DNA from 3 places in the Verrucosispora sp. WMMA2044 genome. Region 3 is predicted to be linked to each of the others. Evidence: riboswitches for the same ligand, from Rfam matches in the RefSeq annotation. Region 3 holds a riboswitch; each other region holds the start of a gene.
The links. Region 3 has a riboswitch for cyclic di-AMP ahead of O3597_RS24500 (NlpC/P60 family protein). Riboswitches for the same ligand answer to the same signal wherever they lie in the genome.
Positions count from the first base shown of each region.

Region 1 (5,574 bases), 1.9 Mb from region 3:
GACGGGAGCGGATCACTCCCCGTCGAGGCCGGACAGATCCACGTCAGCCACCTCGGTGACCGCCCGCACCGCGGTCACCGAGGCGTAGCCGTCGGCGAGCAGGGCCAGGTCCGTGCCGGGCTGTACCGCCTGGCCCGGCTCTTCCAACGACGTGCGGACGAAGCCGTGTCCGGACTCGGCGACGGTCATCTGCACCTGGCCGAAAGTGGCCAGGGTGGCCCGGCGTACCCCGCGCAGCCGACCCAGCGGTAGATCCGGCGAGTTGACGTTCAGGACGCTCTCCGTCGGCGCTGCGGTCAGCCGGGGCAGCAGGTCCAGAGCGACCCGGGCGGCGGTGGCCCAGTTCCGTTCGGCGTCGCGTACCCGGGCGGCGGCCGCCACCGCGGCACCGCCGCTGGCCGCAGTCGCCTCACCGGCCGAGAGCACGTCCAGCGAGACCGCCATTGCCCGGCAGCCGTTCGCGGCGGCGGTGAAGGCGGCTCCCACCGTGCCGGAGTGCAGCACCGCGCGCCCCGCGTTGGCGCCCCGGTTGATTCCTGACAGCAGCACCGACGGCGGCGGTCCGAAGGCACCGTGTACGGCGATGAGCGCGATGAACCCGGGTGAGCCACCGACGCCGAACGCCGGCACGCCGTCGAGTTCCGGCAGCGGATGCTCGCGGACCACCACCTGCCCGTCCTGCTCCACCGCGCTCATCGCGGCGCTGGTGCCGCTGGCCTCCTCCAACGGGGCGGCCACCACCACGTCCAGGCCCCGGTCGACGGCCGCCCGGGCCAGCGCCTGGATGCCCGGCGCGGCGATCCCGTCATCGTTGGTGATCAGGACCCGTAGCCTCACCGGCCACCCGCCCGTTGCGCCAGCTCGTCGGGGGTGGTCCGCTCCTGCGGACGGCTGCCCGCCGGTTCGAGTCGGACCCGGTCGACGAGGCCGTTGATCGAGTCGAGTCGGCCGGTGCCGAGGCCGTGCCGGGTGACGTTGAGTGCGCCGGCCGCCGCGCCGGTACGGATCGCCGTGCGCACATCGCCGCCCCGGGCCACCACGGCGGCGACCCCGGCGGTCATCGAGTCGCCCGCCCCGCGGGGGTCGGCCGCCTCCAGGCGCGGCATCCGCACCGTGAACACCTCGCCGTCGACGAGTGCCAACGCGGGCTTGTCGGCCCGGCTGACCACCACGTTCTCGGCACCGGAGGCGTGCAGGTCGTACATCGCGCGGGTGAGCTGTTCCTCGTCGTCGCCCTCGGCCCGCCCGTCGGCGATCAGCTCCTCGTGACTGACCTTGAGGAAGAAGACCCCGCTTTCCAGGACGGCCGTCAGGTGCTCGCCGCAGAGGTCCACCACCACCCGGCCGCCGTTGGCGCCGAGATCGGCGGCAAAACGCCGGTAGAGGTCGGCGGGGACCAGGGACGGATGGTTCGGGCCGCTCAACACGCTCACCGGCGCGCGCAGGCCCTCGCCGAGCGCGAGGTTGTACAGCTCGTCCAGCTCGTGCCGGCTCAACGGTTGGCCGATCACGTCGACGACCTCCCGACGGGTACCTTCGCGACGGTCGTGCACGTACCCGCCGGTGCCACCGGAGTCGCGGGCCACCACCTTGAGGTCGACCCCCTCGCTGACCAGCAACGGCTCCAGCACCTGCCCGACCTCGCCCCCGAGTGCCGCGCAGAGCACCACGTCGACGCCGAGGGACAGCACCATCCTGGCCTGCCACACCCCCTGCCCGCCCGGGTGCAGGTGCAGCTCCGGTGCGTCGCTCGGCTGGTCGATGGTGACGGTCAGCAGCGGGGTCGGCGCGAAGATCATGACGCGGCCGCTCATGAACGCACTCCGTGGTCCGTACCGTCGCCGGGCCTGGCGATTCGCTCGTCCATGGGCGTTCCTCCCGCTAGCGGACAAATACCGCTTACTGGTACGACGGTATCCAACGAGACGCGTCGACGCGCGCCGAAGGGACGGTGCCCGGCCGGCCGACGGAAAAACGCAACGCCGGGTGAACCGCTCGTGAAGAGCGGTTCACCCGGCGCGACGAGGAGGTCAGTACACCGACAGGTGAACGTGGTTGGTGTGGTCGCTGGACGGGTCACCGCGGGCACCGCTGTACGACTTCCAGCCGCTGCTGGGCAACCAGATCTGCCTGTACCAGATCACGTAGAGCACCGCGAGCCGGTCGGCGTTGTTGACGAAGTACGCCGCCAGGTTGTTGCCGTAGGTCCGGTCACCTCCGGTCGCGTCCCCGCCGAAGCCCTTCTTCTGGGCCGCGAAGTCGCAGGCCCGACCCTTCGGGTGCTCGCCCGAGCCGCCGGAGCGGTAGCAGGAGACGTACCGGGTGAAGCCAGCCGACTTGGCCTGCTTCAGCGCGTGCAGGGTGCGTGGGGTGATGCAGCCGTTGGCCGGGGTGGGGTCGTTGACGCTGCACGACTCCGAGGGCCACGACCCGTCGGAGTTACGCGGAGCGGGCTTGGCGGTGGGACTCGACCCGCCGCTACGCGACGGTGACCGGGCGGCCCGTTCGGCGGCCCTGGCCCGCTCGGCCGCCTCGTCCCGCTCGATGGCCACGGTCAACGCCCGCTCGGCCTGGTCCTTGCGCTTGGCCATCACGGCCACCTGCTTGCGCTGTTCCTGGATCTCCGCGTCCAGGGCCAGCTTGGTGGCGCTGACCTCGTCCCGGGCGGTCTGGAGTTCCCGCAGCGCACGGTCCTCATTGGCGGCCACCGCGTCCAGCGCCGCCGCCCGGTCCATGAAACCGGCCGGTGACCCGCTGTTGAGCAGCGCCGACGCGGCACCCAGCCGTCCGGTGCGGTACGCCTGCGCGGCGATCTCGGCGACCTTGGTACCGCGCTCGGCGACCTGGCTCTCGGTCGTCTTGAGCTGCTCGGCCAGCTTCTTCTGTCGCTTCACCGAGCGGTCGAGCGCCGTCTTGGCGTCGAGATAGCCCTTGCTGGCCGCCTCCAACTGGGCCCGTAGTGCCGGGGTGCCGCCCTCGTCGTCCACATCTCCCGGTGCCGCCGCGCGCAACGCCTGCGGTGCGGCGGTCGCTGGGGAGAAGGGAGCCAGCGCGACGCCGAGGGTGAGGGCGAGCGCGGCGGCGATCAGGGCCGCCGTACGGGCGGCCGGTCTTACCGTTGCCACTGCTGGCATGCACATGTCCTTCCGTCAGCCGCCGACCGGGTTAGCTGACGGGTTCGGGACGGAAGATCCCTACCGCTGGCGCGGATACACCCCAGGAACGTGGTTCCCCGGTTCGCCCTGGCGGGCGATTAGGCGGCGGCCGCCGCCGGCACCGGTGGGTGCCGCCTGGCGGTGGCCGGGTCAGAGCCTACCGGTGCGCACGTGACCGGTGCAGCTGCTGTTACTGCTGGTGTTCGGTTGTTGACTAGTAGACCAGAGCAAATCGGACAATAACCTACTTTTCTCCGATTGGCCTGGTCACCACCGCACCGACCCGCAACCCCCGGGGTCGGTACGCGGCTCGACCTGGAGGGTCGCGTGTTCGATCTGGAAGTCCTCGTGCAGCGCCGAGCGGGCCGCCGCCAGGACGGTGCCGACATCGGCGTCCGGACTGACGGTCAGGTGTGCGGAGGCGACCTCCATTCCGGAGGTCAACGTCCAGACGTGCAGGTCGTGGACGCCGGCCACGCCCGGTACCGCGGCCAGCCGGTCGTGCACCGCGGTGACCTGCAGGTGCTCCGGTGCGGCCTGGACCAGGATGCGTACCGCTGCCCGGCCCAGGCGCCAGGTGCGGGGCAGGATGAACACGGCGATCGCGACCGCCACCAGCGGATCGGCCCACCACCAGTCGGTCACGGCGATCAGCAGGGCGGCCGCGATCACGCCCAGCGAGCCCAGCAGGTCCGCCAGCACCTCCAGGTAGGCCCCCCGCAGGTTGATGCTCTCCCGCGCCCCCGGGCGCAACAGCGCGAACGCGGCGACGTTGGCGAGCAGGCCGAGCGCCGCCACCACCAGAACCGGGCCGGCGAGCACCTCGGGCGGATCCCCGAATCGACGTACCGCCTCGATCAGCACGTACACCGCGACGCCGGAGAGCAGTACGGCGTTGGCCAGGGCCGCGAGCACCTCCAGCCGGTAGAGCCCGAAGGTGCGTTGTGGGTCGGTGTCGGCCCGCCGGGTGGCGGCCACGGCCGCGAGGGCCATGCCGATGCCCAGCACATCGGTGAACATGTGCCCGGCGTCGGAGAGCAGGGCCAGCGAACCGGTCCGTAAAGCGGTGCCTGCCTCGATCAGCATCAGGGCGCTGAGCAGGGCGAACGCCGCCCACAGCCGGCCGGAGTGGCGGTGTGCGGCGGTTGAGACCGCAGCGTGGTGGTGGTCATGGCCGGCGCCCACCCAGACACCTTGCGTCGTCAGGCGGGCCGGGGACGGACCTATGCCAACATCGCTATGAGTGCAATCGTCGGCTCGCGATCTCAACCGGTCGCCTCGACGGTGGTCAACCGCTGGGTGGCCCGGGACAGCGCGACGTAGAGAGTACGGACACCGGCGCCGGGCTCCGCCCGGATCTCCGCCGGGGCGACCAGCACCACCCCGTCGTACTCCATGCCCTTGGCCTCCAGGCTGGTCACCACCTGCAACCGATCGCCGCCATGGGCTCCCAGCCAGGCCGCGACCTGGTCCCGTCGCGGCACCGGCGTGATCACCCCGACGGTGCCCTCCACCTCGCCGAGCAGGGCGCTGGCGGCCGTCACGACGGTGGTCTCCAACTCGGGCGCCGGCACCACGAGCCGCACCGGATCGATCCCGGTGGAGCGGACCGCGGTGGGCAGCGCGAGATCGGGGTACGCCCGCCGGATCTCGGCCGCCGCCACCGCGAAGATCTCGGCCGAGTTGCGGTAGTTCGTGGTGAGCGTGAAGCGGTGCCGACGACGGCGCCCCAGCGCCTGGTCGCGGGCCCGGGCCAACTCCTGCGGATCCCCCGTCCACGCGGTCTGCGCCGGGTCGCCCACCACCGTCCAGGACGCCAACCGGCCGCGCCGGCCCACCATCCGCCACTGCATCGGTGAGACGTCCTGGGACTCGTCGACCACCAGGTGGGCGTAGTCGCGGTAATCCTCGGGGCGCTCCCGGGCGGCCTGCCGGGCGGCCCGCTGCCGGTCGGCGAACGTGCTCAGCTCGCGTACCCCACCGGCCAACTGGAACGGGTCCCGCTTCCGGCGGGCAGCGCGCATCGGCTTGCCGAGCAGCGCGTCCAGCTCGTCCAGCAGCGCGACGTCGGCGACGGTCAGACCATCCGTGGCCAACCCCCGGTAGGCCGAGCCGAGCAGCCGGATCTCGGCGCCGGAGAGCAGTCCCGCGCCGTACCGGCGCAACCGCTGCGGATCGGCCAACCAGGCGAGCACGTGCCGCGGATGCAGCCGGGGCCACCACGCCTTCAGGAAGTCGCGGAAATCGGTCCGGTCGATCAGCTCGTCCTCGAAGGCGCGCTGCTCGGGCAACCCGGCGATGCCCAGCCGGCGGGCCTGCGCCCAGAGCGCGGCGAGCACGCCGTCGAAGCCGGCCCGACGCACCTCGTTGCGGCGGGCGCCACGAGGCAGCGCCCGCTCCCGGATGGCGTCCAGCTCGG
Region 1 is NZ_CP114913.1:954,206-959,779, forward strand. Features, by position in the region: gene O3597_RS04400 (5'/3'-nucleotidase SurE) at 13-837, opposite strand; gene O3597_RS04405 (PfkB family carbohydrate kinase) at 834-1,814, opposite strand; gene O3597_RS04410 (hypothetical protein) at 2,031-3,134, opposite strand; cyclic di-AMP (ydaO/yuaA leader) riboswitch at 3,139-3,270, opposite strand; gene O3597_RS04415 (cation diffusion facilitator family transporter) at 3,423-4,340, opposite strand; gene O3597_RS04420 (AAA family ATPase) at 4,421-5,574, opposite strand, start outside.
Region 1: linked by a shared signal. The riboswitch ahead of O3597_RS04410 (hypothetical protein) and the one ahead of O3597_RS24500 (NlpC/P60 family protein) in region 3 are both predicted to bind cyclic di-AMP.

Region 2 (5,574 bases), 1.8 Mb from region 3:
GCGGCGTACGTCCTGGTGATCGCCGCGGCGGCCGACGCGGACGTGCACGGGCGGCGCTCACCGCTGCGCTCCCGACCGATGGTCTGGCTGGGTGAGGTCTCCTTCGCCTTCTACCTGGTGCACGTCTTCGTGATCATGACGATTCTGCGGGTGACCGGCGACTGGGGCACGGGCCTGCCCGGCTGGTGGGGCCCGGTCGCGGTGTTCGGCTTCCTGCTGCTCACCCTGGGACTGGCCGCGCTGTTGCACCGGTACGTGGAACAGCCGATGATGCGCCGCCTGGCCCCGTCCCGGCCGCCACGACCCGGCCGGCAGAACGGCGCGGCGCGGTCCGCGACGTCGGATGGCGGGTGGTCCACGACGCCGGGTGGCACGGCGCGAGCCACGGAGTCGAACGGTGCCCCGCGATCCGGGACGCCGGGCGGACCGGTCGTGGACGGGCTGCCGCGCCAGCGGGTGTCCGGTGGCAGCGACCCGGACCCCGCCACCGGCCCGGAGCAGGACCGCCCCGTCCATCAGGGACGGTAGGCGGCCGGCAGGCTGACCTGCGCGTATCGACGTACGTGGCCGACTCGCCGGACGGTACGACACGCCCGGGGACCGGTGTGTGCGGGCGGGCGGTGGCGGTAGCGTGACGAGGTGCCTCCCGCCGCGCCCGCCCGTCCGCTGTGGTGGTTGGCGCGCTGGGCCGCGCGGCTGCTGACCGGGCTCGCGGTCGCCGCCGCCTTCACCCTCGGCGCCTGGGCCCTGCCCGACCAGTCACCCGCCGCCGCATCGCCGGCCGCCGCCGTCGCACCGGACCTGGCCCGCGAAGTCGCCGCACCCCTCGACCTGGCCGGTCTCGACCTGGTGACCGGCCTCGACCCGGTCGGCCTGGCGACGCCGACCGTGCGCGGTGCCGGTGGCGCCGACCTGGCCGGGGTGTCCGCGTCGTCCACCGGACCGCGCGCTGCTGACGCGGCGGAGGCGACCGGGTCGCCGATCGCGCGGGACGCCGGTGACTTCGCCGGGTCCGGGATTCCCGCGATGCCACCGGCGGCCGGTGGCCAGCCCGGGCTGACGGCGCTCGACAGCGGCACCGCCGGCGTCACGCGGGGGTCGCCGGCTCGGGTGACGGGTGTCCGAGTCGCCCGCGCCCCACCGCACGCCTGATCCTGGCGACCCTTTCCGCGCCTCCAGACCGCGCCCGGCCGCGCCTCGGCGCCGAGCACGGCCAGCCCGTCGCCGCCGGTCGCGCCGTCGATGCTCGCCATGACCGGCGGCACCGCCCGCCAACCCGGCAACCGCGCCGCAACGCCATCCGCTGCCGGTACGACCACCGACGCCGTACCGATGTCTTTGAGGTGCCGACATGGAGAAGACCGTTCTCTACCAGTTCCTGATCGAGGTGCCACGCGCCGCCGCCATCTGGTCGGTTCTGCTGGTGCTCGCGCTGGGCGTACTCACCGTGCTGGTCGCCCGCCCGGAGCCGGCCGGGCCGGTGGAGAAGACCACCGACCAGGATGCGGTCCGCGCCGCGACCGAGGAGGCCGACCTGCGCCGATACGCCGGGGAGGTGGCGGTCGCGGCAGCCGGTGCCGGGCAGAACGCCGAGCGACGGCGTACGGCGTGGCGGGTGGCCCAGGCGGAGCTGGACCGCGCCTGGGCCGCGTACGACCAGGCGGAGGCCGCCGCCCGTCGGCTGGCCGGCGTCACCGGGCTGTCGGCCCCGCGCACCCCGCGCACCCCGGCCGAGTACGCGGCTCGGGAACGCTGGCTGCACCGGGCCGCGATGGCTGCCCACTGGCGCGGTGACCTGACCGCCCGACAGCTCACCGACGTGCTGGCGCACCGGTCCGGTTGGGACCCCCGACGTCACCCGGCCGAGCAGGAGGCGGTCCTCGCCCGGGTGGTGCGCGACAACCGTCTGGCCGCCTATCGATCGGCCGCCGAGCGGGAGCGTGACCTGTGGCGGGCGGCGGAACTGGCCACCGAGGCGGCCCGCAGCCTCTCCGCCGAGGCGTACGCGGCCGCCGAGCGGCTCCGACCGACCCGACCGCCCGTCTCCGGTCGAGCCACCGCCGGGCGGCCCGACCTGGTCCCGCGCTGGCGTCCGGCTCGGCTCGGCTGAAATTCCGTGAGCTGGGTCACATTGCTCGAAATTCGGTCACTGTTCGTAGGTGAGGCGATTACCGCAGTAATCCCCGGCGAGATTTTCCCCTGCCGTCCGGTTGTCACCCGAAGGCGCCCGGGATGCCGTCGGTCCCATTGAGTGACGCCAGTTCCCGGTTACCCGAAAATTGCCTGGCTCGATCATGTTTAAGCAGGTCAGAGCGGGTTGGCTTCGAGGTGACCGGCCAGTAGTGTCAGCGCGTCCGGTGCGGTAACCGATCGCAGGAAGCGACGCCGTACCGACCCGCTCAATCGTGAACTCACGAACCGGGGACCCACTGCACCACTGGGGTGAATCCGCGAGCCTCGGCCCGCGGTAGGGCGACTTCCCGCCCGAATCCGTCAGCTAACCCGGTCGGCGGTGACGGAAGGAGTACCAACCCTCGTGCAGTCCGATGTGATTCCCCCGTTCCCCCGCCTCCACGGCACCGCGGTGCCCGTGCTCGCCGGCCCGACCGCCGCGAGCTGACCCCGGTCATCGCCACCGCCCGGGTTCTTCCGGGCGTACCCCTTGAACGGCCTGTCCCGCTCGCCCGGGCGGTCGTCGGCGTCCCGTTGCCGACCCGACCGCCGGAGCCGGTGTGCCGTTCTCCCCTCAGCCCGTGGAGGAATCCGTGAAGCACACCCTTTCCCGCCGGCTCCGCCGGCTGGTCAGCGAACGCCCCTATCAGCTCGTTGCCGGATCCGCCGTGGCCCTCGTCCTGGCCACCGGCACCGGAGCCGCCCTCGCCGGCACCGGGAACACCCCGGCCCCCGCGCAGGCCACCACCGCCGCCGAACTGTCCGGCGACACGGTGGCCGCGCCGAGCCAGGCGGAGGTCGCGCCGTCGACCGCCGCACCGAGCAGCGCCGCACCGAGCAGCGCCGCGCCGAGCAGCGCCGCGCCGGCCAGCCCGGCACCGGCAAGCGCCACCGCCTCGCCGTCGCCGAAGCCCAGCTCGGCCACCCCGGACCCGGATCTGACCAGCAAGAAGGCGGCACCGAAGCCGCCCGCCTCGAAGGTCCTGGCGTACGACCACCAGGCCCAGATCAACGGCTACTACTGCGGTCCCGCCGCGGTGCGTAACGCGCTGAGCGCCGCCGGTGTCGCGCGCAGCCAGGACGCCCTGGCCAGCCAGCTCGGCACCACGTTCGCGGGCACCAACTCGGCCGAGGACACCACCCGCGTCCTCAACGCCGTCGTCAAGGGCGACCCGTACGAGACCACGATGATCCGTGGCGGTGCGGCCAGCCCGGCCCAGATGGACCAGCTCCAGGCGGACGTCGTCACCGCCGTCAGCGACGGGCGGGGCGTCGTGGTGAACGTCGCCGGCACCGTCACCGACACCGACGGCCGCTGGCACTCCTTCCCCGGCGGGCACTACATCGCCGTGGTCGGCTACAAGGACTCCGGGCGGCTGGTGAAGATCGCCGACTCGGCGGACGCCTCGTACCCGTCGTACTGGCTCAGCACCATCGACCTGGCCAACTGGGCCGCCACCCGCGGCTACTCGGCCTGATCGCACCGGTCCCGCTGCACACCCGGAAGCCCTCGGCCCGCCGGCCGAGGGCTTCCGGGTACGTACGTCAGGCGTGCGGGCCGTGCTGCTTCGCCTGGCCGACGAAGCTCGCCCAGGCCGCCGGGGTGAAGGCCAGCGTGCCGCCGTCGCGATCCTTGGTGTCGCGGACCAGCACGATGCCCGTCAGGTTGTCGGCGACCTCCACACAGTCGCCGCCGCCGGCGCCGCTGCGGGTGGACTTGCGCCAGGTCGCGCCGTTCAGATCCACGGCTTCACCACATCCTTCATCAGCTCGATCGACTGGCGGCCGGACAGTGCCTCGTTGCGCACCGTCTCCCACCGGGACAGCAGGGCGGTCAGGTCGTCGTCCTTGTCGGCGAGAACGCCGCCAAGTTGAGTTTCGAGATTAGCCACCCAGCCGCCGTCCGCGCCCCTCGCCAGGGTGAAGGGGCCGGTCAGTCCGATGTGCATGCCGACGCCGGTGGGCACCAGGTGCACGCTGATGTTGGGCCGGGTGGCCAGCTCCATGAGGTGGTGCACCTGCTCGACCAGCACGTCCTTCAGCTCCTCGTCGACCCGCCGCAGCACCACCTCGTCGATCACCGCGACGAGTTGCGGCGGGTCGTCCTGCTCCAGCACCGCCTGCCGGGCCATCCGGTTGGCCAGCCGACGCTCCACCCCCGCCTCGGTCAGCGCGGCGTCGGTCCGGATCACCGCGCGGGCGTAGCGCTCGGTCTGGAGCAGGCCCGGCACCAGCGTCGGCTGGTAACAGCGGAGCTGCCGGGCGTTGCGCTCGGCCTCCAGGTAGGGCAGGAACCACGAGGGTTGGCGCAGCACCTCCGCCGTGCGCAGCAACTCCTCGAACATGCCCCCGGTCTGAAGCACCTCGTCGGCCCGCTTCGCGTACGGCCGGTCGAGGGGACGGGTGCCCACCTCCACAGCGGACACCAGCGACGCCGAGTAGTTCGTCCGCCGACCGAATTCCTCCTGGTTCATGCCGGCCGCGGCTCGCAGCCGGCGGAGCTGCGTACGGATCAACTCGTGCAGGTCGGAAGGCTGCTCGCGTTCCATGTCCCCTCCACCGGGTCTACGTAGATCGCCAAGGGGCCGCCAGGGGCCGGTTCGGGGCACCCGGAACCCACCGTGGCCAGCGTCGATGCCTTCCGACAGTAGCGGTGTCCTCACCAGACTGTCACGCAGCGGGGCCGCTCCCATCCAGACAGGGACGGGGCGGTTCTGCCCCGGGGCCGCCCGTGCGCCTTCCCCCGTGTCCGGGCGGCCCCTTCCGATCAATGACTGGGAGGTCGATGTGCGTACCCGGGTTGCCCGCTACCTGTGCCCGACGACGCTGCTGCCGGTGTCCTCACCGGGGTGGCAACGGCGGGTCAACGGGGGCCGGTGGTGACCGTGGGCCGGTCGGGTGCGATCACCACCCGGCTTTTCCCTCCCGAGCGGGGTCCGCGTCCGCTGCGACCCTCCACCTGTGGTGACGAGGTGCCGCACACCCCGTTGCGGCCGATCTGGTGCTGCCGCGTCGACGGGCAGCCCTGGCCCTGCGGTCAGGCCCGGCTGCTGCTGCGGGTCGAATACGACGGGAACCTGCCCGGCCTGTCCATCTACCTCGCCGGCCTGATGTACGAGGCGATGCGCGACCTCTACCGCCTCAACCCGCACGACGGCCCGACACCCACCACCCTCTTCACCCGCTTCATGGCCTGGACCCGCCGTCCCACCTAGCACCCCGTAGCCGCCCAGCGCGAGAACCCGAGATCTTGGAAAGTTTCCGTTCGCGAAAGACGGAAACGTTCCAAGATCTCGGGCGGCGAGTGGGTGGGAGTGGCGTGGGGGCGGCTGGTCGGGGTGGTGCGACGATCACCTGTGACATCGACCGCGACGTCTGACACCTGCGAGGGGACATCATGGG
Region 2 is NZ_CP114913.1:3,526,828-3,532,401, reverse strand. Features, by position in the region: gene O3597_RS16005 (acyltransferase) at 1-528, shown strand, start outside; gene O3597_RS16000 (hypothetical protein) at 640-1,152, shown strand; gene O3597_RS15995 (hypothetical protein) at 1,352-2,110, shown strand; cyclic di-AMP (ydaO/yuaA leader) riboswitch at 2,387-2,527, shown strand; gene O3597_RS15990 (C39 family peptidase) at 2,754-3,650, shown strand; gene O3597_RS15985 (DUF397 domain-containing protein) at 3,718-3,912, opposite strand; gene O3597_RS15980 (helix-turn-helix transcriptional regulator) at 3,909-4,721, opposite strand; gene O3597_RS15975 (hypothetical protein) at 5,076-5,387, shown strand; gene O3597_RS15970 (class I SAM-dependent methyltransferase) at 5,570-5,574, shown strand, end outside.
Region 2: linked by a shared signal. The riboswitch ahead of O3597_RS15990 (C39 family peptidase) and the one ahead of O3597_RS24500 (NlpC/P60 family protein) in region 3 are both predicted to bind cyclic di-AMP.

Region 3 (5,574 bases):
CGCTGATCGGCGGCTGGACGCTCTACGGGTTGGTCACCGAGTGGATCGGCATCCTGGGCGTGGTCGGCATCGGCGTCCTGATCGCGATCCGGCTGGCGAATCGGCCGAACCGGGCGGGACGCCGGTCGCGGTTCACCGGCTCCACCATGTGGCAGGGCTACTTCGTCGAGGCGGTCGTCCTCGCCGTACTGGTCATGGGGTTTCTGATCCGGGGCTTCAAGGTGGCCACCGATCACTTCGAGTACCCCACCTGGGCCACCCCGCTCAGTCACGCCGTCGGCGCCGCGCTCCCCGGCTGGGAGTCCGGCGTCAGCGTCGCTGCGCTCGTCAAGATCTCGATCTCGATGGTCTGGGTCATCGTGATCTCGTTGAACGTGACGATGGGTGTCGCCTGGCACCGTTTCCTCGCCTTCCCCAACATCTTCTTCAAGCGCAGGCCGGGTGCGGCCGGCTCGGGTCTCGGCGCGCTGCGGCCGATGATGAGCGACGGCAAGCCGCTCGACTTCGAGGAGGCCGACCCGGAGAAGGATCAGTTCGGCGTCGCCCAGGTCGAGCAGTTCACCTGGAAGGGGCTGCTGGACTTCAGCACCTGCACCGAGTGTGGCCGCTGCCAGTCGCAGTGCCCGGCGTGGAACACCGGAAAGCCGCTGTCGCCGAAGCTGCTGGTGCTCAGCCTGCGTGACCACGCGTATGCCAAGGCGCCCTACCTGCTGGCCGGTGGTGGGAAGGACCTGACCGGTGAGGAGAAGGCCACCGCGGCGCAACTCGCCCACCTCGACGTGCTGGCTCTCGCCGAGGCGGAGAAGCCGCTGATCGGTGACGCCGAGTCCGGTGGCGTCATCGACCCCGACGTGCTCTGGTCCTGCACCACCTGCGGTGCCTGCGTGGAGCAGTGCCCGGTGGACATCGAGCATGTCGACCACATCGTCGACATGCGTCGCTACCAGGTGCTCATCGAGTCCAGCTTCCCCTCCGAGGCCGGCGTGATGCTGCGCAACCTGGAGAACAAGGGCAACCCGTGGGGCGCGCCGCAGAACACCCGGGAGGACTGGACCAAGGGGCTCGACTTCGAGGTGCCCCGGGTCGGTGAGATCGAGGACTTCGAGTACCTGTTCTGGGTGGGCTGCGCCGGCGCGTTCGAGGATCGGGCGAAGAAGACCACCCGGGCGGTCGCGACCCTGCTCAACGAGGCGGGTGTCTCGTTCGCCATCCTCGGTGAGGGGGAGACCTGCTCCGGTGACCCGGCCCGCCGCATCGGCAACGAGTTCGTCTTCCAGATGCTCGCCCAGCAGAACGTCGAGACCCTGAACGAGGCGTTCGAGGGCCGGGAGAAGGCCAAGCGCAAGATCGTGGCCACCTGCCCACACTGCTTCAACACCCTGGGCAACGAGTACGGCCAGCTGGGCGGCGAGTTCGAGGTGGTGCACCACACCCAGTTGCTGGCCCACCTGGTCGCCACCGGCAGGCTCACCCCGGTGCAGCCGGTCGACGGCGGGGTGACCTACCACGATCCCTGCTACCTCGGCCGGCACAACCGGGTCTTCACCCCGCCGCGTGAGGTGCTCGGCAGTGCGATCCAGGGCGAGTTGACCGAGATGCCCCGCAACAGCGAGCGCTCCTTCTGCTGCGGTGCGGGTGGTGCCCGCATGTGGATGGAGGAGCGCATCGGCAAGCGGATCAACGTGGACCGGGTCGAGGAGGCCATGTCCACCGGGGCGAGGACGGTCGCCGTCGGTTGTCCGTTCTGTTCGACGATGCTCACCGACGGGGTGAACGGCAAGGGTGCCGGAGAGCAGGTCGAGGTCATCGACGTGGCCAGCGTTCTGCTCCGCTCGGTCAAGCCCGAGCAGGTCGGCGGCGCCGAGGAGACCACGCCGGTGGCCGGCTGACCGGCCCGAACACACCGGGCGGGGCGGCACCCCTATCCAGTGCCGCCCCGCCCGGTTTTGTATTGGCGTACGTAACTATAACGAATCGGCCGACACCCTTTGTGTGCGTACCGTCGCGCAAAGGTGAATGAGCCGTTGGTCGCCTTGATTCCCCACCTACCGTTCCCTAATGTGGGGCACCGACCGCCATGGGTCGTCGGATCCCGCCACATACCTCTCGCGGGACGCCCGGTGGTCGGTTGCAAAGGAGACGCTGCCGGTGGCAACCATGCCCCTCCATCGTCGTGCGCCGGGACGATCCCGTCCGGGTGGCCTGCGTAGGGCCGCCCGCGGGCTGGTCGTCCTGGTCGCCGCCGCCGCGGTCGGTGCCGGCCTGCTCGCCGCCCCCGCGTACGCCGAGCCCTCGGTCGACGAGATCGAGGCCCAGATCGACAAGCAGTGGCAGAAGCTGGAACCCACCATCGAGCAGTACAACAAGGTGCGCTCCCAGCTGCGGGTCAACAAGCAGAAGTCGAAGAGCCTGGAGAAGAAGATCCAGCCGCTGGCCCTGGAGACCGAGCTGGCGATGAACCGGGTGGCCGATCTCGCCTCCCGGTACTACATCACCGGCCCGTCCAAGGAGATCGGTGTCGTCCTGCTCAATTCGAAGCCGAACGAGCTCGGCGAGCAGATGGCCTTTCTCGACCGGCTCGCCTCGCAGGAGCGCCGCGAGCTCGAAGGCGTCATGAAGATCCGCAAGAAGTACGACGACCAGAAGGCCAAGCTCGACGCCCTGATCGCCGACCAGGAGGCGAAGCAGAAGCAGCTGGCGGCCAAGAAGAAGCAGATCGACGCCGAGATCAAGCGGCTGGAGAAGTCGCTGCCGGTGACGACGGTGAAGACCACCAACTGCCCGACCATCAACGGTGTGGTCAGCGACGCCGCCCGCACGGCCATCCGGACCGCGTGCGCCCAGGTCGGCAAGCCGTACGTCTGGGGTGCCACCGGCCCGAACTCGTTCGACTGCTCGGGTCTGACCCAGTACGCGTACAAGGCCGCGGGGATCTACCTCACCCACTTCACCGGTGCCCAGTGGAACGAGGGCAAGGCCGTCTCCCGCGCCGATGCCCGTCCCGGCGATCTGGTCTTCTTCCGCAGCGACGTGAGCCACGTCGGGCTGTACCTCGGCAACAACCAGATGGTGCACGCGGCTCGCGCCGGCAAGCCGGTGAACGTCTCGCCCATCACGACCATGCCGGTCGCCGGTTTCCGCCGCCCCGGCTGAGCCGCCACCAGCGTCCGCTGAGCGGTCGCGTAGGAACGCCCGAGGGCCCCCGGTCAAGTCGACGGGGGCCCTCGCCGTTGTCGGGTATCAGCACCCACGGTAACGGTGCGGTTGTGTTGCGTATCGACGCCGATCGTCCCTACGCTGGGCAATCGTCGGCCGCTGGCAGGTCCGCCCAGCCCGGGCGGTAACGGTCCGACACCGCCGAATCGCTCGTCAGCGAGCCGGGGAACCAGGTACCCGGGGTGAATCCGTGACGGTCACGGTAGGGCGTCCCTTCCCGCCCGAACCCGTCAGCTAACCCGGTAGGCGGTAGCGGAAGAAGGAGTGCTGAGCCCGGTGGCAGACCATGCCCCGCGGCCACCGTCACTGCGGCCGGGGATGCCCGGCCGACCGACGGCGGCGCCGCGTTCCAGCTGGTACCGCTGCATTCTCGCCGGCCTGGCCGCGACCGCTGTGATGCTGGTCGGCGGCGCGACGCAGGCCCGGGCCGAGCCCACGGTCGCCGACATCGAGCGCCAGATCGACGAGGACTGGAATCGGCTCGAACCCGTCATCGAGCAGCACAACGCGACCCGGCAGGACCTGGCCGGCAAGCGGCGGGAGGCGGACGCGCTGGCCGCCCGGATGGCACCGCTGCAACGCCAGGTGGACGAGGCCATGGACCGGGTCGGCAAGCTCGCCGCCCGCGCGTACAAGGGCGAACAGGTCCGGGTCGTCAACACGCTGCTCGGCAGCCGGTCGCCGGGCGAGGTGGTCGAGCAGCTCGGGCTGCTCGACCGGTACGCCCGCGTGCAGCAGCAGGACGTGCGGCACGCGAGTGACCTGCGCGACGAACTCGCCGCCGCCAAGGCCGGCCTGGACCGCACGATCGGCGAGCTGACCCGTACCGAGGCTGATCTCGCCGAGCGGCGGCGACAGATCGACGCCGAGATCGACAGGTTGCAACGGCTCCGGCTGCGGGCGTACGGGAAGGGTGGTGGTGGGCCGCTACGGCCGGCGCCCTGCCCGGCCAGCTACCCGGGTGGTGCGGCCGGCGAGGCGGTGACCTTCGCCTGCGCCCAGATCGGCAAGCCGTACTCCTGGGGCGCCGAGGGGCCCGACGCGTACGACTGTTCCGGGCTGACGTTGGCCGCCTGGTCGCGGGCCGGTGTCGCACTGCCGCACAACGCGGCGAGACAGCGCCGGGTCACCGAGTCGGTCAGTCGCGGCGCGTTGCGCCCCGGCGACCTGGTCTTCTACTACCGGGACCTGCACCATGTCGGGATGTACGTCGGCGACGGCTGGGTGGTGCACGCCTCCCGGGCGGGTCAACCGGTCAAGATGAAGCGGCTGGACAGCAGCCCGGTGCACAGTTTCGGCCGGCCCGGCTGAGGATCTGCGGTGTCAGCGGGTGGGCCAGGTGCGCCAGCTCTGCCAGGCACGACTGGGCGTCGGGCCGCGCTGACCCTGATAGCGGGAGCCGTAGACGGCCGAGCCGTACGGATGCTCGGCCGGCGAGGAGAGCCGGAAGATGCAGAGCTGCCCGATCTTCATCCCCGGCCAGAGGGTGATCGGCAGGTTTGCCACGTTGGACAGTTCCAGGGTGACGTGACCGGAGAAGCCGGGGTCGATGAAGCCGGCGGTGGAGTGGGTGAGCAGGCCGAGCCGTCCCAGGCTGGACTTGCCTTCGAGGCGGCCGGCGAGCTGGTCGCCCAGCGAGATGACCTCGAGCGTGGAGGCGAGGACGAACTCGCCCGGGTGCAGCACGAACGCCTGGCCGTCGGGCACCTCGACCGCGGAGGTGAGGTCGTCCTGTCGGGTGGCCGGGTCGATGTGGGTGTAGAGGTGGTTGTTGAAGACCCGGAAGAGTTTGTCCAGACGTACGTCGATGCTGGAGGGCTGCACCAGGGTGGGCTCGAACGGTTCGAGCGCCAGGGTGCCCGCCTTGATCTCGGAGACCAGGTCGCGGTCGGAGAGCAGCATCGCCACACCATAGCTGCCGGTATGCGACACGCGTGCCGGACTACCCGCTTCGAACGTGTGTTCGATAGGATGTCGGCATGGCTTCCTGGTCCGAATTCGCCGCTGACGAGCCTCGACTCGCCGACGGGATCCGCCTTCTCATGCAGCAGTACGGCCCGGGCTTCGGCTACCTGGCCACGGTCCGCGCCGACGGCGGACCCCGGGTGCACCCGGTCTCTCCGGTGATCACCGACGACGGTCTCTACTGCTTCGTGATCGACTCACCGAAGCGGCGCGACCTGGAGCGCGACGGCCGTTACGCGCTGCACTCGTTCCCGCCGGAGGAGAGCGACGACGAGGCGTACGTCGCCGGGCGCGCCCGGCCCGTCACGGACGATGCCACCGTCGCCCGGCTGGCGTTCGCGGCGCGGGCCGCCCCGCACGCCGACTGGCGCCTGTTCGAGTTCACGGTCGACG
Region 3 is NZ_CP114913.1:5,374,205-5,379,778, reverse strand. Features, by position in the region: gene O3597_RS24510 ((Fe-S)-binding protein) at 1-1,889, shown strand, start outside; gene O3597_RS24505 (C40 family peptidase) at 2,158-3,153, shown strand; cyclic di-AMP (ydaO/yuaA leader) riboswitch at 3,346-3,480, shown strand; gene O3597_RS24500 (NlpC/P60 family protein) at 3,493-4,527, shown strand; gene dcd (dCTP deaminase) at 4,540-5,118, opposite strand; gene O3597_RS24490 (pyridoxamine 5'-phosphate oxidase family protein) at 5,196-5,574, shown strand, end outside.